DNA from 2 places in the Mesorhizobium sp. G2-6-1 genome. Region 2 is predicted to be linked to the other one. Evidence: riboswitches for the same ligand, from Rfam matches in the RefSeq annotation. Region 2 holds a riboswitch; the other holds the start of a gene.

Region 1 (12,139 bases), 500 kb from region 2:
CGGCCTTGGCTTTGCTCAGGAACGCATCAAGGCCGCCACGGTGCTCGACCGAACGAAGCGCGTTCGCGGAAATCCGCAGACGCACATTCTGGTTCAGCGTCTCCGAAATCAGCGTCACATTGACAAGGTTGGGCAAAAAGCGCCGCCGGGTCCTGTTGTTGGCGTGGCTCACATTATTACCAGTCAGGACGGCTTTGCCGGTCAGTTCGCAAGCGCGGGACATGAATCTTACCTTCAGTTCTTTATCAGGCCAGTCTTCTGGTCCGCGCCAGATAGCGCGGTCACGAGCAGACGGCCTCATGGAAAAGTTGGCGTTCCATAGTGTCATTTAGCTGATGCGTCAAGCACAAGCTTCCAGCGGCGAACCCCAACAGCTTCATATAAACGCCGGAATTAGTCCTATATGGACATGCCAAGGGACATGCAATGCCGGAGTAGGCCATCCGTGACCAAAACAGCAGAATCGATCCAAAAATGCCGCATGCCTTTCGCGCTGGCCTCGCCGCACTTGTTATAGCCATGCCCGGTGTAGCCACAGCGGCAAGTCCGAACGCTTTTCGAGGCGAATACACAGTCTCGTTTCTCGGTCTCTCGCTTGCAAGAGCCACATTTGAAAGCCGTTATGAAGGAGGCACTTATTCGATCAATGGCAGCGTCGCCAGCGCCGGCCTTGCCAAGCTATTCGACGATACGCAGGGCACGGTCACGGCTTCAGGGCATTTTTCAGGCCAACAATTGAAACCACGCATTTTTCGCGCCGATTATACGTCTGGCAAGAAAGCTTCGCTTGTCGATATTCGTTTTGCCAACGGTAAGGTAACCTCGACAAAGGTGGTGCCACCTCCGAAAAAACGCGGAAAGGACTGGGTGGCGCTTGATGCGATGGATTTGCGTGGTGCGACAGATCCCATCGCGGCAACCGTCATTCAGGCGGCTAGCATCGGCGAGGTCTGCGGGCGCACCGTAAAAATGTATGACGGCGAGATGCGCGCCGATCTGGTGCTCAGCTATGTCTCGAAAGGTTCGATTTCAGTCAAGGGATACAAGGGCCCGACCATTACCTGCCGCATGGGTTTCAAACCGGTGTCCGGCTATCGCCAGGGCAGACGTGCATTGGAGTTTCTGAAAAAACGCAGCCGTATCATGGTGACGTTTGCACCGCTTGGCCAAACCGGCGTATATGCGCCCATTCGCGCGACTGTCGGAACGGAAATCGGCACCATCACCGTTCGCGCCCGGCGCTTTGAAGCAGCAAACTAGAATGGTTCAGGCGTCATGGCGCGCCTGTGGGAGAGGGAATGGCGCGCGCGACACTGATTGGCTTTACCGCGGTCGCCATGTGGGCCTTGCTGGCGTTGTTCACTGACGCCTCGGGGGCTGTGCCGCCGTTCCTGCTTTCTGCGATTGCCTTTACGATCGCTACACTCGTGGGTCTTGTGGCGCGCCTTTTCATGCCCAGGGCCGATAAACACGAAAAAGTCCCGCCACAGGTTTGGCTTTTTGGCATCGCTGGCCTGTTCGGCTATCATTTCTTCTACTTCACGGCGCTGCGCAATGCACCGGCGGTTGAAGCCAGCCTGATTGCTTATCTTTGGCCGCTTTTGATTGTGCTGGGTTCCGCGCTCATGCCTGGAGAAAAGCTGGCATGGAACCATGTCGCGGGCGCACTGCTCGGCCTTGGCGGCACGTTCCTGATTGTCACGAAAGGCAACACGCTCGCATTTGAAGCCCGCTACGCTTTCGGCTACATGATGGCCGCTATCTGCGCCATTCTCTGGTCCTCATATTCGCTGTTGTCCCGGCGCTTTCCCTCGGTGCCAACCAGCATCGTAACGTGGTTTTGCGCGGCAACGGCGCTTCTTTCTCTCGGGTGTCATCTGGCTCTGGAAGAAACGGTGTTGCCGGCCAATGCGGGACAATGGCTTGCCGTGCTTGGCCTCGGTCTGATGCCGGTTGGTGCCGCCTTCTACGCATGGGACATCGGCGTCAAACGCGGCAATATTCAAGTGCTGGGTGCAGCCAGCTATGCCGCACCGCTGCTGTCCACGCTGGTGTTGATTGGAACCGGTTTTGCCCAACCGAGCTGGCGCATATTGGCAGCATGCGTCCTGATAACCGGCGGCGCGGTGTTGGCCGCAAAATCACTCTTATTCGCGAAACGCCCTGCGCCGGTAAATGAGGCGAGCCAATGATGCCATTTACCGGCGGCGTTGATGCAACGCCTAACGCCACGCTGATTTTCTCGATTGTCGCCGCTATCGTTTACGGCTTCAGTCTGGAATTACCATCATCGCTTCGCCGTACCGCGCTGAAATTGCTCCCGGTGCTGCTGCTTGCCCTGCTGAGTCTCATCCAGGGCGGGCCGCTTTTTCTGGTTGCCGCTTTGGCGTTGAGTGCCACCGGCGACGCCTTCCTGTCACGTCAGGGGGAACGTGCCTTCCTTGGCGGCCTCGGCTGCTTCCTCGTCGCACATCTCCTTTATATCGCACTATTTGCACGATCTGACAGCGGTGTGGAATATCTCGCCTCAACCCCGCTTTTGTGGGGAATAGCTCTGGCAATGGTCGCCAGCGCGGTCGGCTTTCTGGTGAGCCTTCGTCACCGCCTCGCGTCACACATGAAGATGCCTGTGACGGCCTATATCCTGGTGATCCTCGCTACCGGAATAGCCGCACTGACGACAGGCGTCCCAATGGTGATTGGCGGCGTCATATTGTTCATGGCGTCCGACGGTCTGCTGGCCGCAGAAAAATTTATTATGCCATCGGAAGCACCGCGTCGCGTCTTGGCGCGCTATGGCGTCTGGGTGCTCTATTATGCCGGGCAGCTTGCCATCACATTGGGTGTGCTGCTCAGCTAGAATATTTCGCTTTCGCTTTTCCTGTGTCGGGTTCCCATTCAGGCGCTGCCAACTCGAACTGGGCAAAGTCGAAACCGGGTGCAACGGTGCATCCAACCAGCGTCCACGCCCCGGTGGAGGTTGCACTTTGCCACCAACCGGCAGACACGACGATTTGCGGCCGCTCGCCTGAGAGGAGATCCGTGCCAAGTCGTTGCTCGGTTCTCTTCCCTCCGTCCTGATAGATGGACAGCAGCAGCGGCGCTCCGGCATAAAAGTGCCAGACCTCGGCAGCATCCTTGACACGATGCCAGGCCGACTTCTGGCCTTGCTCGAGCAGAAAGTAGATCGCGGTCGAACAGCCGCGCCCACCATCCGGCGCATCACGAAAAGTCTCAGCGTACCAGCCACCTTCCGGATGGGGCTGCATACCAAGCGCCGTGATGATTTCCGCCGAATTCATCGATATGGCGTCCTGATCAGAAATTGTCTTTGCGCTTGCGGATTTCGGCAAACACATCCGCATCCGAAGCGTTTTCCATGCCCAGATTCTTGCGGATCGCAGGGTCGGCCCAACGCAGGAATGGATTGGTCGCCAATTCCTCGCCGATTGTCGTCGGCAGCGTCGCCTTGTCGTCAGCCCGCAGCGCCTCGATCTTTTTCGCACGCTCCTGAAGCTGGCTATTGCCGGGATCAATCGTCAGCGCAAAACGGGCATTCGCAAGCGTGTATTCATGGCCGCAATAGACCACCGTCTCGGGCGGCAGCACCACCAGCTTCTTCAGCGATTCGAACATCACCGGCGGTGCGCATTCCAGCAATCTTCCGCAGCCCAGCGCGAACAATGTGTCGGCGGCAAAAAGGACGTTCGCCTTGGGTAGATGGTAGGTCACATGACCAGCCGTATGACCCGGTGTGAAGATGACATTGATCATCTCGTCACCAAAGGCAATGACTGATCCTTGCTCGACCGTATCGTCAATGCCGGGGATTTTCGCCTTTTCCGCTTCAGGTCCGACAATGCGCAATTTGAAGCGATCTTTCAGCGCCAGATTTGCCTCGACATGGTCGATATGATGATGCGTGGTCAAAATCGTCGTTGGCGTCCAGCCGGTGCGTGCGATTGCCGCAAGGACGGTCGCTTCCTCGGGCGCATCGATCAATGCTGTTTCGCCGCTCGAGCTATCATGCATGAGCACGCCGAAATTGTCTTCGCGGCACATGAACTGGTCGATCTGGATGGCCATGCAAATATCTCCTTGTTACTGTTGCAGACATAGGGTGGCCAGTTGCCGCTGTCACCCCTGAAATCCTGTCGCACCGGGAGTTGTTGAACTCGCGGGGCATCGCGGCTACCGTTCATCGTTCTCGCTTCCTGATCATGACAGGCTTCATATGCATTCCGACATTGTCGACTTGCGATCGTTTTATGCCTCTCCTCTCGGGCGTCTTGCCGAACGCTCCATCACCATGGCGCTGTCGTCAATATGGGCGAGCGTGCCAAATGAGCGACTGGTGGGGCTTGGCTATGCTTTGCCCTGGCTTGAACGATTTGGCACCAGCGCCGAACGCGTCTTCGCCTTCATGCCTGCAACGCAAGGCGCAGTAGTGTGGCCAACAGTGGGTCCAACGGCAACCGCTCTCATATTCGACGAGGAATTGCCATTGGGCGATTCGTCGATTGACCGCATGTTGCTGGTCCATTCTTTGGAACATGCAGAAAACCCGCGCGAAACCCTGAACGAGATTTGGCGTGTCCTGTCACCAGCCGGGCGTGTGGTCATCGTGGTGCCAAACAGGCGCGGCGTCTGGGCACGTTTTGAACACACACCTTTCGGCACCGGGCGCCCGTTCTCGCGCAGCCAGCTTACCGAATTGTTGCGCGAGGCTAATTTCACGCCTGCGGCGTGGTCCGACGCATTGTTCTTCCCGCCATCTCACCGGCGCTTCATGCTGCGCTTCCATACCATAATGGAACGGATGGGACGGCGGTTGTGGCCAATCTTTTCGGGCGTTATCGTCGTTGAAGCGCAAAAGCGGCTGTATCAGGGTGTCCCCGTCGCGCAGCGGGCATCGCGTCGTGTCTTCGTACCGGTCCTATCCCCGCAAGGCTTACCCGGCCTCGGCATGCGCTTCGAAGAACATGCCCCGGCCTCCCTCTAGCACTACAGTTGCGAATTCGGTTCTGCGGCCATCGCGACCTATATTACCCCCTCTGTCCTGCCGGACATCTCCCCCTCAAGGGGAGAGATTGGCCAATCTCCATTGATGGCACTTGTTGCGCAACGCTGGTGATTGTTGAAAGACGAATGTGAAAGCTGATCTCCCCACCTGAGGGGGAGATGTCCGGCAGGACAGAGGGGGTGAAAGAACGCAAACCAATATGCAACTGTAAGCTTAGTGCATGTCCCCAAAAGTGTGCAGCGGTTTTCAGACAATGACATGCACAAAAACAATGGCTTAAAGCGCGCTGCATGAATCCCTTTAGACGCGATGTGCTCTAAACCACAAGACCCACACCCGCGACGGCACATAGCACCACCACGATCCAGGGCGGGCTGCGCCAGATCATCAACAGAGCAAATGCACCAGCGGCGATCAGCACATCTGCCACACCTGTGATGGTTCCCACCCACAAAGGATTGTAGAGTGCAGCGCCAAGCAGGCCAACGACAGCAGCATTGGCCCCGCTCATCGCAGCTCTGATTGCAGGGTAGGTTTGCAAACGCGACCAGAAGGGCAGCACACCGACAATCAACAGCATTCCCGGCAGAAATATCGCAACCAGCGCCAGCGCTGCTCCTGGCACTCCATTGGGCGGCGTTTGAAGCAGCGTACCCAGATAGCTGGCAAACGAAAAAAGCGGCCCCGGCACGGCCTGTGCGGCACCATATCCGGCAAGGAAATCGCTGCTCCCGATCCAGCCGCTCTGCACGACCTCACGTTCCAGCAGAGGCAGGACCACGTGACCGCCGCCGAACACCAGCGCACCTGCCCTGTAGAACGCGTCGGCGACAGCCAGGCCATGCATGGAAAATGCATTCGTGGCGAGCGGCAAGAACAGCAGAAGCATAAAGAACATCAACAGTGCTGTTACCCCCGCGTGCCGCGATATTGCGAAGTCTGTCGTTGCTGTCTCGCCTGATTTTTCCTTGCGAAAAAACAGCAATCCGGCAACGGCGCCCGCCCCTATAGTCATGATTTGCAGGACCGGCATCGTCCACAATGTCAGCACCGCAAACGCTACCACAGCGATCAATATACGTGTCAGATCCTTGCAGAAATTGCGCCCCATGCTCCAGACGGCCTGTGCAACGACGGCGACGGCCGCAATCTTCAATCCATGCACAATGCCGCCGCCCAGATCGCCATCGAACGCACTGGAAAAACTGGCAAACAGTATGAGCGCCAGCGCTGATGGCAGCGTAAAGGCAGTCCACGCCGCCAATGCGCCCAATGGGCCGGCTCGCAGCAGTCCCAGGGCAAATCCCGTCTGGCTGCTGGCTGGCCCCGGCAGGAATTGGCAAAGCGCCACAAGGTCAAGATAGCCCTGCTCCGATATCCAGCCGCGTCGCACCACAAGTTCATCGCGGAAATAGCCAAGATGCGCAATCGGCCCGCCAAACGAGGTCAAGCCAAGCTTCAGAAAGGTGAGGAAGACCTCACCGACGGTTCCGCAAGTTTCATGCCGCTGTTTGGAATTTGCAGGAATTTCCACGACCCGCCTAACGTTTCAGCAGGAATATGGCCTGCTGGCCAAAGAAATTCCAGAACCACCACGGCATGGAGAAGCCAATCTTGTGCCCGTTGATGTCGAGTGCCGTCGCCTTTTCGACCTTCGCGCCCAACTCGTCGCACAAATTGACGAAGTCGCGAATGGTGCAAAAGTGAATGTTGGGCGTATCATACCAGGAATAGGGCAGATCCCTGGTGATCGGCATGCGCCCCTTGAAGAACAGCGAGAAGCGCACCCGCCAATGGCCGAAATTTGGGAATGAAACGATGGCGTGCTCGCCTATGCGCAGCAATTCGTCGAGCACCAGTTTGGGATTACGGGTCGCCTGCAATGTCTGCGACATCACGACGAAATCGAACCCCTCGTCGGGATAGAACTGAAGATCGGTGTCGGCATCCCCTTGAATGACCGAAAGGCCGCGTCCGACACATTCATTGACGCCATGTTGCGACAATTCCAGCCCGCGCCCGTCAATCTGCTTGTCACGCTCCAGAAATTGCAGAAGTTCTCCATCGCCGGAACCGACGTCAAGAACGCGCGAGCGCGGCGGGATGAAATCTGCAACGACTTCGAGGTCGACGCGGGGTGCTCGATTGACACTCATGACGCAACCAGCCCCTTGCGCGTGCCGCTGACGCGATGAAGCCGCCGATTGCGGCAAACAGCTCCGGCTCGTCGAGCAGGAATGCGTCGTGACCGCGATCCGTCTCGATCTCGACGAAGGAAACCGATGCACCGGCAGCGTTAAGCGCATGCACCACCGAGCGGCTTTCTTCGGTTGGAAACAGCCAGTCCGACGTAAATGAGACGAGGCAAAAGCGAGTCGCAGTACCGACAAAGGCACTTGCAAGCTTTCCGCCATGATCGGCGGCAAGGTCAAAATAATCCATCGCACGGGTCATATAGAGGTAGGAATTGGCATCGAAGCGATCGACGAAAGTCATGCCTTGATGGCGCAAATAGCTCTCGATCTGGAAGTCCGCGTCAAAGCCGAATGTCAGTGCCTCGCGGTCCTGCAAATTGCGGCCGAATTTGCGATGCAACGCGGCCTCCGAAAGATAGGTGATGTGCGCTGCCATGCGCGCCACCGCCAACCCTTTCTCCGGGCTCTTGTCCTGCTCGAAATATTTGCCGCCGCACCATTCGGGATCTGCCATGACGGCTTGGCGGCCAACCTCGTGGAAGGCAATGTTTTGCGAGGAATGGCGCGCGCCGGTCGCAATCGGAAGCGCGCAAAAGACACGCTCGGGATAGCTTGCCGCCCATTCCAGAACCTGCATGCCGCCCATTGAGCCGCCAAGAACGCAAAACAGGCGGTCGATACCGAAATGGTCGATCAGCATGGCTTGCGCCCGCACCATATCGCGAATGGTGATAATCGGCAGGTCGAGCCCGTAAGGCTTGCCCGTCGCGGGATTGATGGAAGCCGGTCCGGTCGAGCCAAGACAGCCGCCGACAACATTGGAGCAAATCACGAAAAACCTGTCCGTATCGATGATTTTTCCCGGCCCGATCAACACCTCCCACCAGCCCGGCTTGCCGGTAACCGGATGGGTGTTTGCAACATGTTGGTCTCCCGTCAGCGCATGGCAGACAAGTATGGCATTGGAGCGGGCCGCGTTTAGGACGCCATAGGTCTGGTAGGCGATCTGGAATGGCGACAGCATGACGCCGGCATCCAGCTTCAGGGGTTTGTCGGCATCGAATTGCAATACCAGGCTCGATGGATTGTCGACCTCATTCCTGGTTTTCCGGGCACGCCTGGCGGCCATCCTAGTCTCCTGTCCGCCGGTTGCAGACAACAAAAAACCGGCACTGCATTGGCGGCCGGTTACTGGATGCAACGGCCCTTTAGCGAGTTGTTTAACGTGGCTGCAAGCCGACCGGCCAAATCACCACGATGGTCACCTCTTTCTAGAACCCGGCGCACGCCTCGTCAATTGCCTGTCTTGCACAAGCATTGCTTGGCACTCGACATTGGCGGCTGCGCCTTGTATTTCCGCTGCATCCTCCACATTGGCAGCCTCAATGGATATGATACGATGACCACGGCACAGGATCAGCCACGCCCGCAACCTCGCGCCGGTATCAATAGCATCGAAGCCTATGTTCCGGGCAAAAATGCCGCACCTCAAGGCGTCAAGCTCCACAAACTGTCCTCGAACGAAAATCCGCTCGGGCCTTCGCCAAAGGCGATTGAAGCTGCCAGGCAGGCCGCGGTAGAGCTGGAATTCTATCCCGATGGTTCAGCCCGGCAACTTCGCCAAGCCATCGCCGATACACATGGGCTCAACCTTGCCAATCTCATGTGCTTCAACGGCTCCGACGAAGCACTTGCCCTCATGTCACGCATCTATCTTGGGGCCGGTGACGAGGCGATCTATACCGAACACGGCTTTCTTGCCTACAAGATCTACATTCTTGCCGCTGGCGCAACGCCGATCGTTGCGCCGGAAAAGGACGAATATGTAGACATCGATGCCATTCTTGCAGCGGTTACACCCCGCACGAAGATGGTCTTTCTTGCCAATCCGAACAATCCAACCGGAACCTACATCCCGTTTGACGAGGTTCGCCGCCTGCACGCCGACTTGCCGGGACATGTGGTTCTCATTCTCGATGCGGCATATGCGGAATTCGTCCATGAAACCGACTATGAAGCCGGTGCTGCACTGGTAGCTACCTCACAAAACGTCGTCATGACCCGCACTTTCTCCAAAGCACATGGCCTTGGCGGGGCGAGAATCGGCTGGATCTACGCACCCACCGACATCATCGACGCGCTGAACCGGGTGCGCGATCCCTTCAACGTCACCGCAACCGCAATCGCTGCCGGAACGGCATCGATGCGCGACCCCGGCCACGTAGAACGCTCGGTTGTACACAATGATATATGGCGACCGTGGCTGAGCGATGAACTGAACAAACTGGGTCTCAGGGTAACGCCAAGTGTGGCCAACTTCATTCTCATCCATTTCCCTGCCGAAACAAAACACTCTGCCGCCAATGCAGACGCATATCTGTCGGCACGAGGTTTCATCCTGCGCCGTGTTTCCGGCTATGGCTTTCCCAACGCGTTGCGCATGACGGTCGGCACCGAAGATGCCAACCGTGGTGTCGTGGCCGCACTCACCGAATTTCTGAAAAGCTGACACTCATGCAAAAGCCTTTATTTGAGAAAATCGCCCTTGTCGGCATCGGCCTGATCGGCTCGTCGCTGGCACGCGTCATACGCCGCGACGGCCTTGCCACACATATTTCGATTTCCACACGCAGCGAAGAAACATTGGCGCGCGCCGAGCAGCTCGGCCTTGGCGATAGTTACTCGACCGATGCCAGCGAGTGCGTACGCGACGCCGACCTTGTCATTGTTTCCGTACCGGTCGGGGCATCCGGCGCGGTCGCGCAGGAAATAGCGCCAGCCCTCAAGCAAGGCGCAATCCTCACCGATGTCGGTTCAACCAAGGCGTCCGTTATTGCCCAGATGGAGCCTTTTGTGCCGAACGGCGTTCACTTTATTCCCGGTCACCCATTGGCGGGAACCGAAAAATCAGGCCCGGATTCGGGCTTTGCCGATCTGTTCGACAACCGTTGGTGCATATTTACGCCATTGCCCGATACCGACCCGGCCGCCCTTGAAAAGCTTTCAACATTCTGGCGCCGCTGTGGGGCCGAAATTGACACGATGGACCCCGCTCATCATGACATGACGCTGGCCATCGTTTCGCATCTGCCGCATATCATCGCTTACAATATCGTGGGCACCGCGGACGATCTCGAAGCCGTCACCAAGTCGGAAGTGATCAAATATTCCGCGTCCGGCTTTCGCGACTTCACCCGGCTTGCCGCATCCGACCCTACAATGTGGCGCGACGTCTGCCTGCATAACAAGGACGCCATTCTTGAAATGCTGGCCCGGTTTTCCGAAGACCTCTCTTCCCTGCAAAGGGCAGTACGCTGGGGCGATGGCGACAAGCTGTTCGACCTGTTCACCCGCACCCGTGCTGTCCGGCGCTCGATTATCGAGGCAGGTCAGGATACCGATGCACCTGATTTCGGACGCCAGGCCGTCGATCACCCGGCAAAGACCTGATCCGATTTCACATCTGCATGCCGGCTTATCTGACCGGCGAGATTTGACCGAGCGGAATAAAGCCCAATGTCGCTTTTCCCTTGACTATTTTAAGCGGCATCAGCGGTGCGTCACCCAGCAGCGCAAGAGCCGCAAACCCTTGCTTGATCTGGCGGGCCCGTTCTGGAATTGCCTGAGCCAGTATGGCCGCCACCGCCTGCGGATTGCCAAGCTTGATGGTAAGGTCGGCGTCGATCATCCCATTGGCATCGACAGAGACCGGCCCGGACAAGGCGATTTGCGCGTCTCCCGACGCAAGTTCGGCTCGGGCAATATTGATCGACTGCCCACGCAAACTGTCTGTTCCAACTGACATCAGCGCAACACCATTTTTCAATGTTGCGCCAATCTTTCCATCGAAGGGCGGCAAGACGCGATTGTCGATGGCCTCGCTTGCGATCTCCAGATCATGGAAGCGCCCGCTGTAAGTGATGTCCGCCCCATCGATCCGCAGATCGCCTTCGGCTTTCGCAGCACTGAACAACTGCACGGGTTCGCTCTCATCGCTTGGGTCTGTCTGTCCCGACAGGCCGTCAGCAGCCAGCGCAATGCCACGTTGCAACGGCCAGGCCAGGCTGACGCTACCCTCCAGGCCATCCCAGTCGATCCATAGTGGCGCCATGCCCGGAACAGCCGTCCGCAGTGGCGCTGACAGCGTTACATCCGATATGAGAGGGCGGATGATGGTCGTCGTTGCATTCAGCGAACCGGTAGAGGCGGCAGTGTTTCGTGCATCGTCCTCATAGGCGAGATTGTCGCAGTCAACAGCCAGCCTTAGCGGGTAGCCACTGACCTGAAGATTGGCGCAGCTTGCCTCTATGCCCTGAGCATTAAGCCCGGCAATCGTCGTGCCAACCGTATCCCTGATTGTGCCCGCGACGTAGAACCAGCCGGCGCTATAGGCCCCGAACAATAGCAGAAGGCAAACACCAACCCACAACAGGCCGCGGCGGGGTCGTTTCGACTTTGCTTCATCACTTGACGTCATGCTGGTGCTCTCGTTAACGCATGGGTGTACGGAAAGAATCCGGCGAATGATCATTTGAACGGCACGTGGTTGTTACCGCCTGCCACCGACACTGGCTTGGCGATATGGGCGATTTTTGGGTTTTTGGCTATGGTTCGCTGATATGGCGGCCCGGTTTTGCGCATTTGGAAATGCGCCGGGCCCGCCTTTTCGGCTATCGGCGCTCACTTTGTGTCTATTCTTTCATTCATCGTGGCACACGCCAGCGGCCGGGTCTGGTTCTCGGCCTCGACCGTGGCGGTTCATGTGTTGGCGTCGCCTTTCGCGTGGAAGGAAGCCTGCACGACGAGGTTATCGCATATCTGCGCGCCCGCGAGCAGGTCACCAGCGTATATCTTGAGCGTCATCTGGCGGCGCGTCTGGAGACAGGCGAAACCGTGGAAACGGTCGCCTATGTCGCTGATC
Region 2 (12,139 bases):
GACGATATGGATGCGGCTGAAAAGGCGATTACCGCAGAAACCGCCGCCATTCTGATCGAACCGGTGCAGGGCGAAGGCGGCATCCGCACCGTTTCCGCGCAGTCTTTGAAACGCCTGCGCCAACTTTGCGACAAGCACGGCCTGCTCTTGATATTTGACGAGGTACAATGCGGTATTGGCCGGACCGGCAAGCTCTTTGCGCATGAATGGTCTGGCATTACTCCCGATCTCATGGCGATCGCCAAGGGCATAGGCGGTGGTTTCCCGATGGGTGCGTGTCTTGCAACTGATGAGGCCGCACGCGGCATGACCGCAGGTGTTCACGGCACCACATTTGGTGGCAACCCGCTGGCTATGGCGGTTGGCAACGCTGTTCTCGATGTGGTGATGGCCGATGGTTTTCTGGAGGGTGTGCAGCACAAGGCACTTTTGATGAAGCAGGGGCTTGCCGCAATTGCCGACGAATTTCCCGAGGTGATCGAAAATATAAGAGGAATGGGCCTCATGCTCGGCCTGAAATGCGTTGCGTCAAATTCTGCCGTCAACGCGGCGTTGCGCGATCAGAAATTCCTGGCCGTGCCTGCCGGAGAAAACGTCATTCGCCTGTTGCCGCCATTAACCGTTTCCGATGCAGATATCCATGAAGCACTTGCGCGCATACACGCCGCCGCGAAAAGTCTTTCCTCGACCGTCGTCGCGGCAAAATAATCGGGAAACTATTGATGAGCCTTCGTCACTTCACTGATCTTTCCGCCATTTCCGCCGGCGATTTGCGGACCATGATAGGTGATGCAGCGGCGCGCAAGGAACGCCTGAAAGCCGGCGTGCGTTCCAAGCCTCTGGAAGGCAAGGTTCTGGCGATGATATTCGACAAACCGTCGACGCGTACGCGCGTGTCTTTCGATGTCGGCATGCGCCAACTTGGCGGTGAAACGGTCATGCTGACGGGCACCGAGATGCAACTTGGCCGGTCGGAAACCATCGCCGACACCGCAAAGGTCCTGTCGCGCTATGTCGATGCGATCATGATCCGTACGACCTCGCATGACCGGCTGCTTGAATTGACGCAAAGCGCCACCATTCCAGTTATCAACGGTCTTACGGACGACACGCACCCCTGCCAGATCATGGCCGACATCCTGACGTTTGAAGAACATCGCGGCCCGGTCACCGGCAAGACCATTGCGTGGAGCGGTGACGGCAACAATGTCTTGCATTCGCTGATGGAAGCGGCGGCGCGTTTTCAGTTCAACCTCAATGTTGCTGTACCAAAGGGAAGTGAACCCGCACAGAATTTCGTCGACTGGTCGCGCAACAATGGCGGCAATATTACCTTTGCAGCAACGGCGGAAGAGGCCGTGACGGGCGCCGATTGCGTGGTCACCGACAGTTGGGTGTCGATGGGGCAGGAACACCGCGCGCGCGGCCACAATATTTTCTCACCCTATCAGGTAAATGCCGCATTGATGGCGAAAGCCAATCCCGATGCATTGTTCATGCACTGTCTTCCCGCGCATCGTGGCGAAGAAGTAACAGATGATGTGATTGACGGATCACACTCGGTCGTCTTTGACGAAGCCGAAAACCGGCTGCATGCGCAAAAGGCCGTACTCGCCTGGTGCTTGGGGACCTGACGCTCGAAATCCGCTGGCTTGAATGCGGTGCCCGAAGCCGCACGCTTGAAGCCTGGAAAGGTCGCACCTATCTCTGCCACATCACCAAGAGACGTAGCGTAGCCTGCCATGCCCAATCAAAGGTCTGGCCTGCGGTTGGAGAAGTGTCATGTTGGAACCGATGCAGATGACTGACAGCGAACCCAAGCTCGGCGAATTTGGGCATGCCGGAGACGATTGTGTCGTACCGTTCGAGGTCGGTGCGCTCGATGTGCGTGGGCGCGCGGTACAGCTTGGGCCGATGCTCGATGCGATCCTGGCTCGCCATGCCTATCCCGAGCCGGTAGCGCGCTTGTTGGCTGAAGCATGTGTGTTGACTGTGCTACTCGGCACGTCATTGAAATTTGAAGGCAAGTTCATCTTTCAAACCCGTACCGACGGGCCGGTGGAAATGCTGATTGCGGATTTTTCAACGCCGCATTCATTGCGTGCCTATGCCCGCTATGACGCAGACCGGTTGGAGGCGCTGACAGCCGTTGGCGAGTGCTCTTCCGAAATCTTGCTCGGCTCCGGGGTGCTTGCCCTGACCATTGATCAGGGCGAATATACCCAGCGATATCAGGGTATTGTCCAGCTAGATGATATATCGCTGGAAGAGGCGGCACGTGTCTATTTTCGCCAGTCGGAGCAGATTCCGACTGATTTGCGTCTGTCTGTGGCCAAGCTGGTTGTGCCCGGCAGTGGCGAGCAGTGGCGCGCCGGGGGTCTGTTGGCGCAGTTCTTGCCGGAATCTCCTGAACGCATGCGTTTGCCGGATATTCCCGGCGGCGATGGAGACGTGAACGAAACCAACCCCGGCATGGTCGACAATGCATGGCAGGAAGTGTTGGCGCTTCTGGCAACTGTCGAAACAACGGAATTGGTCGATCCGACCGTGGGCTCCGAACGCTTGCTTTATCGACTATTTCACGAACATGGCGTGCGGGTATTTGGCAATGTCGAGGTCGCTGACAGATGTTCGTGTTCGGTAGAAAAAATCCGAGGTATCCTCAGCGGTTTTTCCGCCGAAGAGATCAAGGATAGTACGCAAGACGGCAAGATTAGCGTTGCCTGCGAATTCTGCTCGAAGGCTTACAGCTTCGATCCCGCGGAGTTTTGCCCGGATAGCTGATGTGTGAAGCACGCCCGCCACAGGCGCGCTTCATGCATATCTGAAATAACTTTTCCATGCCGGGCAGGCGCCATCAGTTCACGGTGCGCTTAACTCCGGGCAGATCGAGCGAAAATGCCGGGATGCCGATGTCGAAAGTCTCGTTTTGCGCGGTACGCATCGTATAGGTGCCGACCATGATGCCTGACGGGGTCGAGAGTGGACAACCGGATGTGTACTGGTAGCTGTCGCCAGGATTGAGCTCGGGCTGGTCGCCAACGACACCATCGCCTCGCACTTCTTCAATGCGACCCGTGCCGTCGGTAATATGCCAGTAACGAGACAAAAGCTGGACAACCTCTTCCGACTGGTTGTCGATAGTCACCTGATAACCCCAGACATAATGGTTTTCCAACGGATCGGACTGGTCCTCCAGATAAAATGGCCTGACCCGCACCTCGATATTGCGTGTGATGGCGCTATACATATCGTGCTCCTCAGTTCGAGGATTAGAGCATCGGTTGGTCAACCGTCTTGTGGCTTTCGCCGCCGCTATTCATCGGTCGCGAATGTTTCACCGTAAACTTGTCTAGAGCAAGATGAGGATGAAGGTAAACAGCCTCTGCCATTCAATCCGGCCGCATCAGCTGGTTTTTGCACGCGCCAGCGCATGTTCGATATCTCCCATGAGATCGTCGACATGTTCCAGCCCGATTGAAAGGCGCAATGTTCCCGGCCCGATGCCGAGTTCGGCGCGGGCTTCTTCGCTCAGGTTTTTATGAGTTGTCGTTCCAGGATGGGTAATCAGGCTCTTGGCGTCACCGAGATTGTTCGAAATGAGTACGATCTCCAGCGCATTTTGAAAGGCAAAAGCAGCCTCCTTGCCTCCCTTGACGTCGAGGCAAATCAGTGTCGAACCCCCGCTCATCTGTTTTTTGATGATCTCGGCCTGCGGGTGGTCGTCGCGACCGGGATAGACCAGGCGATCAATCTCAGGACGCTCAGCAAGAAAATCGGCAATGCGGCTCGCCGATCGCATCTGTTGCGCAACGCGGATCGGCAACGTTTCCAACCCCTTCAGAAGTGTCCATGCGTTGAATGGCGAAAGGCTCGGACCGGTATGGCGAAAATAGTCATGCAAATTTTCGTCGATCCATGCCTTGTCGGACAAGACGATACCGCCCAGACACCGCCCCTGCCCATCAATGTGCTTGGTGGCGGAATAGACCACCACATGCGCGCCAAGCTCCAATGGCCTCTGTTGCAATGGCGTGGCGAATACATTGTCGACGACGACGCGCGCTCCGATCGAGTTTGCGAGTGCCGCCACAGCCGCAATATCGATGACTTCCAAGGTCGGGTTGGTCGGGCTTTCAAGGAAAAAGAGTCTGGTGTCGGGGCGCACCGCCTGTTCCCAATTCCTGATGTCGGTGCCATCGACCAATGTCGCTTGTATGCCGTAGCGGGGCGCCAGCGTATCGATGATCCAACGGCAGGAACCGAACAGGGCGCGCGCCGCGACAATATGATCGCCTGCTTTCAGGCTGCAAAGAATAGCCGCTGCGACAGCCGCCATGCCTGACGCGGTGGCACGCGCATCTTCGGCACCTTCAAGCGCACACATGCGCTTTTCGAACATGTCGACGGTAGGGTTGGCGTAACGGGAATAGATGAAGCCGGGTTCCTCACCTTTGAACCGGGCTTCGGCCGCTTCGGCGCTCTTGTAGACGTAACCCTGAGTGAGAAACAGAGCTTCGGACATCTCGCCGAATTGCGATCGCTGTGTTCCGGCATGGATAAGCGCGGTCTCCGGCTTCCAATTGCGTTTGTTACCTGTTGTCATCGCTCAGTCCTCAATACAAAAAACCGGCCGCGAAATCGCAACCGGTCCAAAAGGCTTGTAGCCAGACGGCCCTTTAGCGACTTGTTTAACGTGGCTGCAAGCCGACCGGCCAAATCACCACGGGATAAAGTTCCTTTAGACCTCGCTTCGGCTTGCGTCAATTGCCCGGCCTATTAAGAGATTGATGCAGGGCATTGGAGCCGACTTTTGCGCCATACAGGAATTCTTCCAGATCAGGACATCGCCGCGCTGTTCCAATCCGGTGCGCTCAAGTCGTCGCGCGCACTGGATGACGATCAAATCCAGCCGGCAAGCCTCGATCTTAGATTGGGTGACAAGGCCTGGCGCGTGCGTGCAAGTTTCCTGCCGGGGCCACACCACACTGTTGCAGACAAGCTTGAACGGCTCCAGCTGCATGAAATAGACCTCAGTGCCGGGGCGGTGCTGGAGACAGGGTGCGTTTACATCGTTCCGCTCCTGGAAAGCCTCGCGCTGCCGGATGCCATTTCGGCTTCCGCCAATCCCAAGAGCTCAACCGGGCGGCTCGATATTTTCACGCGCGTCATGACCGATCATGGCCATGAGTTCGACAAGATCGCGGCAGGCTACAAAGGCCCGCTTTTCCTCGAAGTCAGCCCACGCACGTTCCCGATTATTGCGCGCACCGGATCGCGCCTGTCGCAGATCAGGTTTCGTACCGGCAAGGCGGTGTTGTCGGAAAGCGAACTGCATGAACTACATCGAAATGAAATGCTGGTCGCAACCGAGCCCCCCAATATTTCGGGCAATGGCATCGCACTTTCAATCGACCTGATCGGTGATGAAACCGGACTCATCGGTTATCGTGGCAAACACCATACCGGCCTCGTCGATGTCGATAAGCGTGCAGCGCAGGACGTCCTGGATTTCTGGGAGCCGCTTTACAGGCGCGGTGCCGGCGAACTCGTTCTCGATCCAGATGAATTTTACATTCTAGCAAGTCAGGAAGCCGTGCATGTGCCACCACTGCATGCTGCCGAAATGACACCATTCGATCCTCTGGTCGGCGAATTTCGTGTTCACTATGCTGGTTTCTTCGATCCCGGCTTTGGCCATTCGGCAGCGGGCGGCACTGGTAGCCGGGCGGTTCTGGAAGTCCGCAGCCACGAAGTGCCGTTCATCCTCGACCATGGTCAGATCGTCGGACGCCTCATCTATGAACATATGTTGAAACGCCCGAAGGCGCTTTACGGCACAGATCTGGGTTCCAATTATCAGGCTCAGGGCCTGAAGCTTTCCAAACATTTTCGCGCCGCGCGTTGAAGGTGCGCACTCGCATGGAAGCCCTTTGATGACGAATTATGTGCAAGGTGCGGGTTAAAGCGCCTTGACGATTACTTTCGTCGGCGTGGCTATTTCCAGCCGATTGCGCAGAGGTAGCCCGAACTCACTTGCTTCGATCTCAAACACATCGCCTGCTTGCGTGCCAATGCCATCCGCGAATGAAAGCGTCGCTGTTCCAAACATATGGACGTGCACGTCACCTGGCTGGCGAAACGCTGAATATTTGAAATGATGATGCTCAAGGTTGGCGATGCTGTGCGACATGTTCACTTCGCCAGACAGAAATGGCTTTTCCCATAGCGTTTTGTCCGCACGGATGATGCGTGACATGCCATGGATATCGGCAGGCAAATCTCCGATGAGGATTTCAGGGCCGAACGATGCGTTTCGCAACTTGGAGTGGGCAAGCCATAGGTAATTTGCACGCTCGGTGACATGATCTGAAAACTCATTCGACAGGGCAAACCCCACACGAAAAGGCACTCCATCGTCGCCTATCACGTAAATGCCTGCGATCTCTGGTTCCTCGCCTGCATCCTCGGCAAACTCCGGTGACACAAGGGCGGAGCCAGGTGCCACAACCATTGTGCCATTACCCTTGTAGAACCATTCTGGCTGTACCCCGGATTGACCCGCAACCGGCTTGCCGCCTTTCAGCCCCATGCGAAACATTTTCATGGAATCGGTGAGTTGATCCTCGCCAGCAGCGTCTATGGTTTTATGCATGGCATCGCGTGTGGCTGCGGAACCGAGATGGGTAAGCCCCGTGCCTGTCAGATGAAGGTGTGCCGGGTCTGGATGGTTGATCGGAGACAGGATGCGATCTTTCTTGATCGCAGCCTCCAGATCGATGGCTTCGCCAAAACCCTTGCGCTCGATCAGTGTTTCCAAGCCCGTACCGGTTCGTGCCGATTCCATGGCAAGCGAGTAGACACTGCGCGCATTGTTGATGACACGCACCTTGCCATTGGTACGGGCGACAACCTTGATGATGTCGGCATCGTCAAGAACTTGGGAAATCAGCATGTTTCCTACCTTTTCATGTCTCCCCGAAAGAGACCTGAACTGTTGCCATCGCGGCGTGGGACGGCCTGCACAACTGGGTCAAAATCCCAATCGTTCTGCCTGCAGGGCTTACCTGGTGTCCTTATCGAATCTGAAATTCGCACAGCGCCACTCGAAGCCGCTCTCTAGCTTTTGTTCTTGTTGTAGACGTCGAAAACGACGGCTCCCAGTAGCACCAGTCCTTTAATGACCTGCTGCCAATCAATATTGACGCCCATGATCGACATGCCGTTGTTCATAACACCCATGATGAACGCACCGATCACCGCGCCAGCTACCTGCCCGGCACCTCCGGCCATCGATGCGCCACCAATGAACACGGCTGCAATGACATCCAGTTCGAAACCCAACCCAGCCTTGGGTGTCGCGGTGTTCAGGCGTGCTGCAAAGATCAGCCCGGCCAGAGCCGCCAGCATGCCCATGATGATGAACACATAAAATGTCAGCCGCTCGGTCTTGATGCCCGACAAAGATGCAGCCTTTGCATTGCCGCCCACGGCGTAGATGCGCCGCCCGAATGTCATCCGCTTGGTGACGAAGACGAACAGTGCAATCAGGACACCCATAACGATCAGCACGTTGGGCAAACCCTTGTAGGATGCCATCATGTAGATCAGGAAAAGCACGATTGCCGATATGAGAGCATTCTTGACAACGAACAGTGCAAACGGTTCTGCCTCGTAGCCGTGGCTTTCACGATTGCGCCGGCTTGTCAGGCTGAAATAAAGCATGGCTGCGACGATCAGAATACCTATGGCCAAAGTCGTTGAATGCAGCGTTGTTCCAGCAATTGTCATCGGCCCGATGATGTCGGGTATGAAGCCAGCGCTCAGCAATTGGAACTCACGAGGGAACGGTCCAACGGACATGCCTCCGAGCAACCAGAGCGCCAGACCCTTGAACACAAGCATTCCTGCCAGCGTAACGATGAATGAGGGAATTTTGAGATAGGCGATCCAGTACCCCTGAGACGCCCCGATAATACCGCCGGCAATCAGGCAAAGCAGACCTGCCAGGAAGGGGTGCATATGATATTGCACCATCAACACAGCGGCGATAGCGCCGATGAAACCGGATACAGAGCCGACCGACAGGTCGATATGACCGGACACGATGACCAATAACATGCCCAAGGCCATGATGATGATATAGCTGTTTTGCAGGACGATATTTGTCAGATTGACCGGCTTGAACAGCACGCCATTGGTGAAATACTGAAAGAAGAGCATGATCAAAATCAACGCTATCACGAGCCCGTAATCGCGCAGGTTTTCCTTGAGCGCCGTGGCAGCCGAAGCACGGGCATTGCGCTTGGCGTTTGTCATCGTTTCCGTGCTCATGATGCTGCCTTCCCTCCGCGTGGACGATTGCCCGCATGATCTTTTCCTGCGAGGCTTCATGACCGGCCAACTCGCCGACAATGCGTCCCTCGTTCATGACGTATATGCGATCACAGATGCCAAGAAGCTCTGGCATTTCCGACGAGATGACGAGAATGCCTTTTCCTTCGTCAGCAAGTTGATTGATGATCGTATAGATTTCATACTTTGCACCCACGTCGATGCCGCGTGTCGGTTCATCGAGAATGAGCACATCGGGCCCGGCGAACAGCCATTTGGACAAGACGACTTTCTGCTGATTGCCGCCGGAGAGATTGCCGGTGATCTGATACACGCTGGATGAGCGAATATTGGTCTTCTTGCGATATTCGTTTGCGATGTTGAGTTCGCGCATATCGTCAAGAACGCCGACTGACGACACGTTGCCAAGATTGGCAATGGTGATGTTATGCTTGATGTGATCGATGAGGTTTAACCCATAGGTCTTGCGATCCTCGGTCGCGTAAGCAATGCCGTGCGCGACGGCTGCGTCAACGCTGGATGTGTCGATCTTCCTGCCGTCAAGGTAGACCTCCCCGCTGATGCGCTGGCCGTAGCTTTTACCGAAAACGCTCATGGCGAACTCGGTGCGTCCTGCCCCCATCAGACCGGCGATACCGACGACTTCTCCCTTTTTCACGGCAATGTTGACATCCTTGATGATCTGGCGCTCGGCATGAAGCGGGTGGTAAACCACCCAATTCCTGACCTCAAAGAGGGTGTCGCCGATTTTCGGTGTCCGCGTCGGGAAGCGATCTTCGAGCGAGCGCCCTACCATCGAGGTGATGATGCGATCTTCACTGATGTCATGGGTGTCGAGCGTTTCGATGGTACGCCCGTCACGCAGGATCGTGATACGGTCGGCGATCTTGCTGATCTCGTTGAGCTTGTGCGAGATCAGGATCGAAGAAATGCCCCTTTCCTTGAAATCGGCAAGAAGCGAAAGAAGTGCGTCGCTGTCCTTCTCACTCAATGAGGCTGTTGGTTCGTCAAGGATCAATAATTTGACTTCCTTGGAAAGCGCTTTGGCGATCTCGACCAGTTGCTGCTTTCCTACGCCGATATTGGTGATCAGTGTATCCGGGTCTTCACTCAGCCCGACACGCGCAAGAAGCGCGGCCGCGCGTTTGCGCACAAGGTTCCAGTCGATTACGCCTAATTTTGCCTGCTCATTGCCAAGGAAGATATTTTCGGCGATCGACAAGAGCGGAACAAGGGCCAATTCCTGATGAATGATGACAATGCCAACGCGTTCGCTGTCATGGATGCCGCTGAAATGACATTGCTTGCCAAGAAAGTGGATATCGCCTGAGTAACTACCATGCGCATAGACGCCGGAAAGAACCTTCATCAACGTCGATTTGCCGGCACCATTTTCACCTACGACCGCATGGATCTCGGCTTCGCGGACATCAAGGTTTACATCCTGAAGCGCCTTGACGCCCGGAAATGTCTTGGTGATGCTTCGCATCTCCAGAATAGTTGTTTCCATCGTTGAACCCCAGTTCGGCGAGAACGACACCTGCGGGTGCTTCAGGATGCTATGCTACAGAATGGCGAACGCATTCAATAGCGGCCCCGCGCAAGCAAAGCGCGGAGCCTGCAAGTCAGTAGCCTATTGAAGGTCTTCCGCCTTGATGTAGCCGGAGTCGACCACCTTTTCCTTGTAGTTCGACTTGTCGACCTCATAGGGGGTCAAGAGGATCGACGGGACAACCTTGACGCCATTGTTGTAGGTTTTGGTGTCGTTGATCTGCGTGGGCTCCTTGCCCTGCATCACTTCATCCACCAGATTGGCTGCCACCTTGGCCAGTTCGCGCGTGTCCTTGTAGACCGTTGAATACTGTTCGCCAGCGATGATCGCTTTGACCGAGGGAACCTCTGCATCCTGCCCGGAAATGATAGGCCACGGCTGGTCGGCAGTACCGTAACCCACACCACGCAGCGAAGAAATGATACCGCGCGACAATCCGTCGTAAGGCGACAGGACCGCATCGACACGTCCACCATCAGAATAATTGGCCGAGAGCAAATTATCCATTCTGGCCTGTGCAACCGCACCGTCCCAGCGCAGTGTTCCAACCTTGTCCATTCCCATTTGGCCAGATTTCACGACAAAATCACCCTTGTCGATCAAAGGTTGAAATACCGACATGGCGCCGTCGTAGAAAAAGAAGGCATTGTTGTCGTCAGGCGAACCGCCAAACAGTTCAAGATTGAACGGGCCTTTCTTTTCAGGGTAGCCGAGGCCCTTCAAGATCGAGTTGGCTTGCAGTACGCCCACCTGAAAATTGTCGAATGTCGTATAGTAGTCGACATTCGGGCTGTCACGGATAAGACGGTCATATGCGATGACCTTGACGCCATTGTCTGCAGCCTGCTGCAACACAGCAGAAAGCGTGGTGCCGTCGATCGACGCGATGATCAGAGCTTTGGCATCCTTGGTCACCATGTTCTCGATTTGGGCGAGCTGGTTGGGGATATCGTCTTCCGCGAACTGGAGATCGGTCTTGTACCCCTTGGCTTCGAGCGCCTTGACGAGCTCGTTGCCGTCGCTGATCCAGCGCAGCGATGACTTGGTCGGCATTGCGATGCCAATAAGACCCTTGTCCTGCGCTTGCGCCGAATAGGTAGTGGCAGCAAGGCCGACCGACATAACGGCCAGGAGTGTTTTGAGTATTTTCACGTCTGTTCCTCCATGATTAATAGTATCGGCCCGCAAGCCTTGCGGGCTAAGCGATTAAGGCACGAGCGCGAGCGCGCCGTTGCCGCAATAATATCTGCTATCCTCCCATACGCCCCGACGCCTGCTTCAATCGACACGATCATTGATCGGCGAACCTCCCAAAGCGTCAGGCACGTAGAGGTTGTGACTCTTCGCCATAACTGTCAAATGCCAACTGCGACGGTTGATATATCGAAACTGGTATGCCTATTTCTATCCCGCATCATGCCATCGGATTGCCAATATTATCGATCCTCGAAGTGAACTGACGGACGAGCGGAGGCTGAGAAATGAGTGACAGCGGTGCCATTCCAAGAGATTTGACAGACCGGTCAGGCAAAGGCGACCACCTGCTGCGCAGTGGGCTCAGCCTGAGGCATATGCGCATGATGGCGGCACTTGACGAGCATGGCCGTGTCAGCGCTGCCGCGCAGGTGATGAACATTTCCCAGCCGGCAGCTTCACGCATGATTGCCGAGATGGAGGCCATCCTCGACATTTCGCTTTGTGAACGCCTGCCACGAGGCATCTCGCTTACCCCCTATGGCAAGGCACTGGCGAGGCGCGCCCACAGCATCCTGCTTGAAATGCGCGAAGCCGACCGCGAAATTGCGGAGCTGAAAGCGGGCAAGGGTGGCGCGGTTTTTCTCGGCGCCGTCACCGCACCCGCGATCGAACTTGCGGTGCCCGCGATTCGTGAAATCCGCCGGCTTTATCCCCGCATCGAAATTACCATGCAGGTGGAAACCAGCAATGTGCTTGCGCGTGAACTCGTCGCCACGCGCCATGATTTCATCATTGCGCGCATACCCGACGATCTCAATCCGCGCCTGTTTGAAAGCCGCGTGATCGGCATAGAGAAAGCCTGCCTGATCGTGCGCCGTGGCCACCCGTTGCTGCGAGGAAAAACCGTGGCCCTGGAGGAAACGGCGGGCTACGACTGGGTTTTCCAATCGGGAGGTTCACCTCTTAGGCAGGCGATGGAAGCCAATTTCCTCAACCGCAACATTGCGTTGCCGGATCGCATCCTGAACACGAGTT

What was found. Region 2 has a riboswitch for S-adenosylmethionine ahead of AC0L7S_RS06830 (O-succinylhomoserine sulfhydrylase). Riboswitches for the same ligand answer to the same signal wherever they lie in the genome.
Region 1: it holds a riboswitch for S-adenosylmethionine, as region 2 does, so the genes downstream of both, metX (homoserine O-acetyltransferase MetX) here and AC0L7S_RS06830 (O-succinylhomoserine sulfhydrylase) in region 2, are expected to answer to the same signal.

The regions. Positions count from the first base shown of each region.
Region 1 is NZ_CM147896.1:1,932,156-1,944,294, reverse strand. Features, by position in the region: gene rpmB (50S ribosomal protein L28) at 1-223, opposite strand, end outside; gene AC0L7S_RS09360 (DUF3108 domain-containing protein) at 475-1,260, shown strand; gene yddG (aromatic amino acid exporter YddG) at 1,299-2,192, shown strand; gene AC0L7S_RS09350 (lysoplasmalogenase) at 2,189-2,860, shown strand; gene AC0L7S_RS09345 (cupin domain-containing protein) at 2,853-3,302, opposite strand; gene gloB (hydroxyacylglutathione hydrolase) at 3,319-4,086, opposite strand; gene AC0L7S_RS09335 (class I SAM-dependent methyltransferase) at 4,235-5,002, shown strand; gene chrA (chromate efflux transporter) at 5,340-6,551, opposite strand; gene metW (methionine biosynthesis protein MetW) at 6,565-7,179, opposite strand; partial or broken gene metX (homoserine O-acetyltransferase MetX) at 7,190-8,347, opposite strand; SAM riboswitch at 8,407-8,484, opposite strand; gene AC0L7S_RS09315 (pyridoxal phosphate-dependent aminotransferase) at 8,618-9,727, shown strand; gene AC0L7S_RS09310 (prephenate/arogenate dehydrogenase family protein) at 9,733-10,668, shown strand; gene AC0L7S_RS09305 (DUF2125 domain-containing protein) at 10,694-11,695, opposite strand; gene AC0L7S_RS09300 (gamma-glutamylcyclotransferase) at 11,800-12,139, shown strand, end outside.
Region 2 is NZ_CM147896.1:1,435,442-1,447,580, forward strand. Features, by position in the region: partial or broken gene AC0L7S_RS06810 (acetylornithine transaminase) at 1-708, shown strand, start outside; gene argF (ornithine carbamoyltransferase) at 723-1,634, shown strand; gene AC0L7S_RS06820 (Hsp33 family molecular chaperone) at 1,783-2,784, shown strand; gene apaG (Co2+/Mg2+ efflux protein ApaG) at 2,858-3,250, opposite strand; gene AC0L7S_RS06830 (O-succinylhomoserine sulfhydrylase) at 3,407-4,606, opposite strand; SAM riboswitch at 4,660-4,737, opposite strand; gene AC0L7S_RS06835 (2'-deoxycytidine 5'-triphosphate deaminase) at 4,814-5,908, shown strand; gene araD1 (AraD1 family protein) at 5,963-6,955, opposite strand; gene mmsB (multiple monosaccharide ABC transporter permease) at 7,120-8,319, opposite strand; partial or broken gene mmsA (multiple monosaccharide ABC transporter ATP-binding protein) at 8,342-9,865, opposite strand; gene chvE (multiple monosaccharide ABC transporter substrate-binding protein) at 9,989-11,029, opposite strand; gene AC0L7S_RS06860 (LysR family transcriptional regulator) at 11,389-12,139, shown strand, end outside.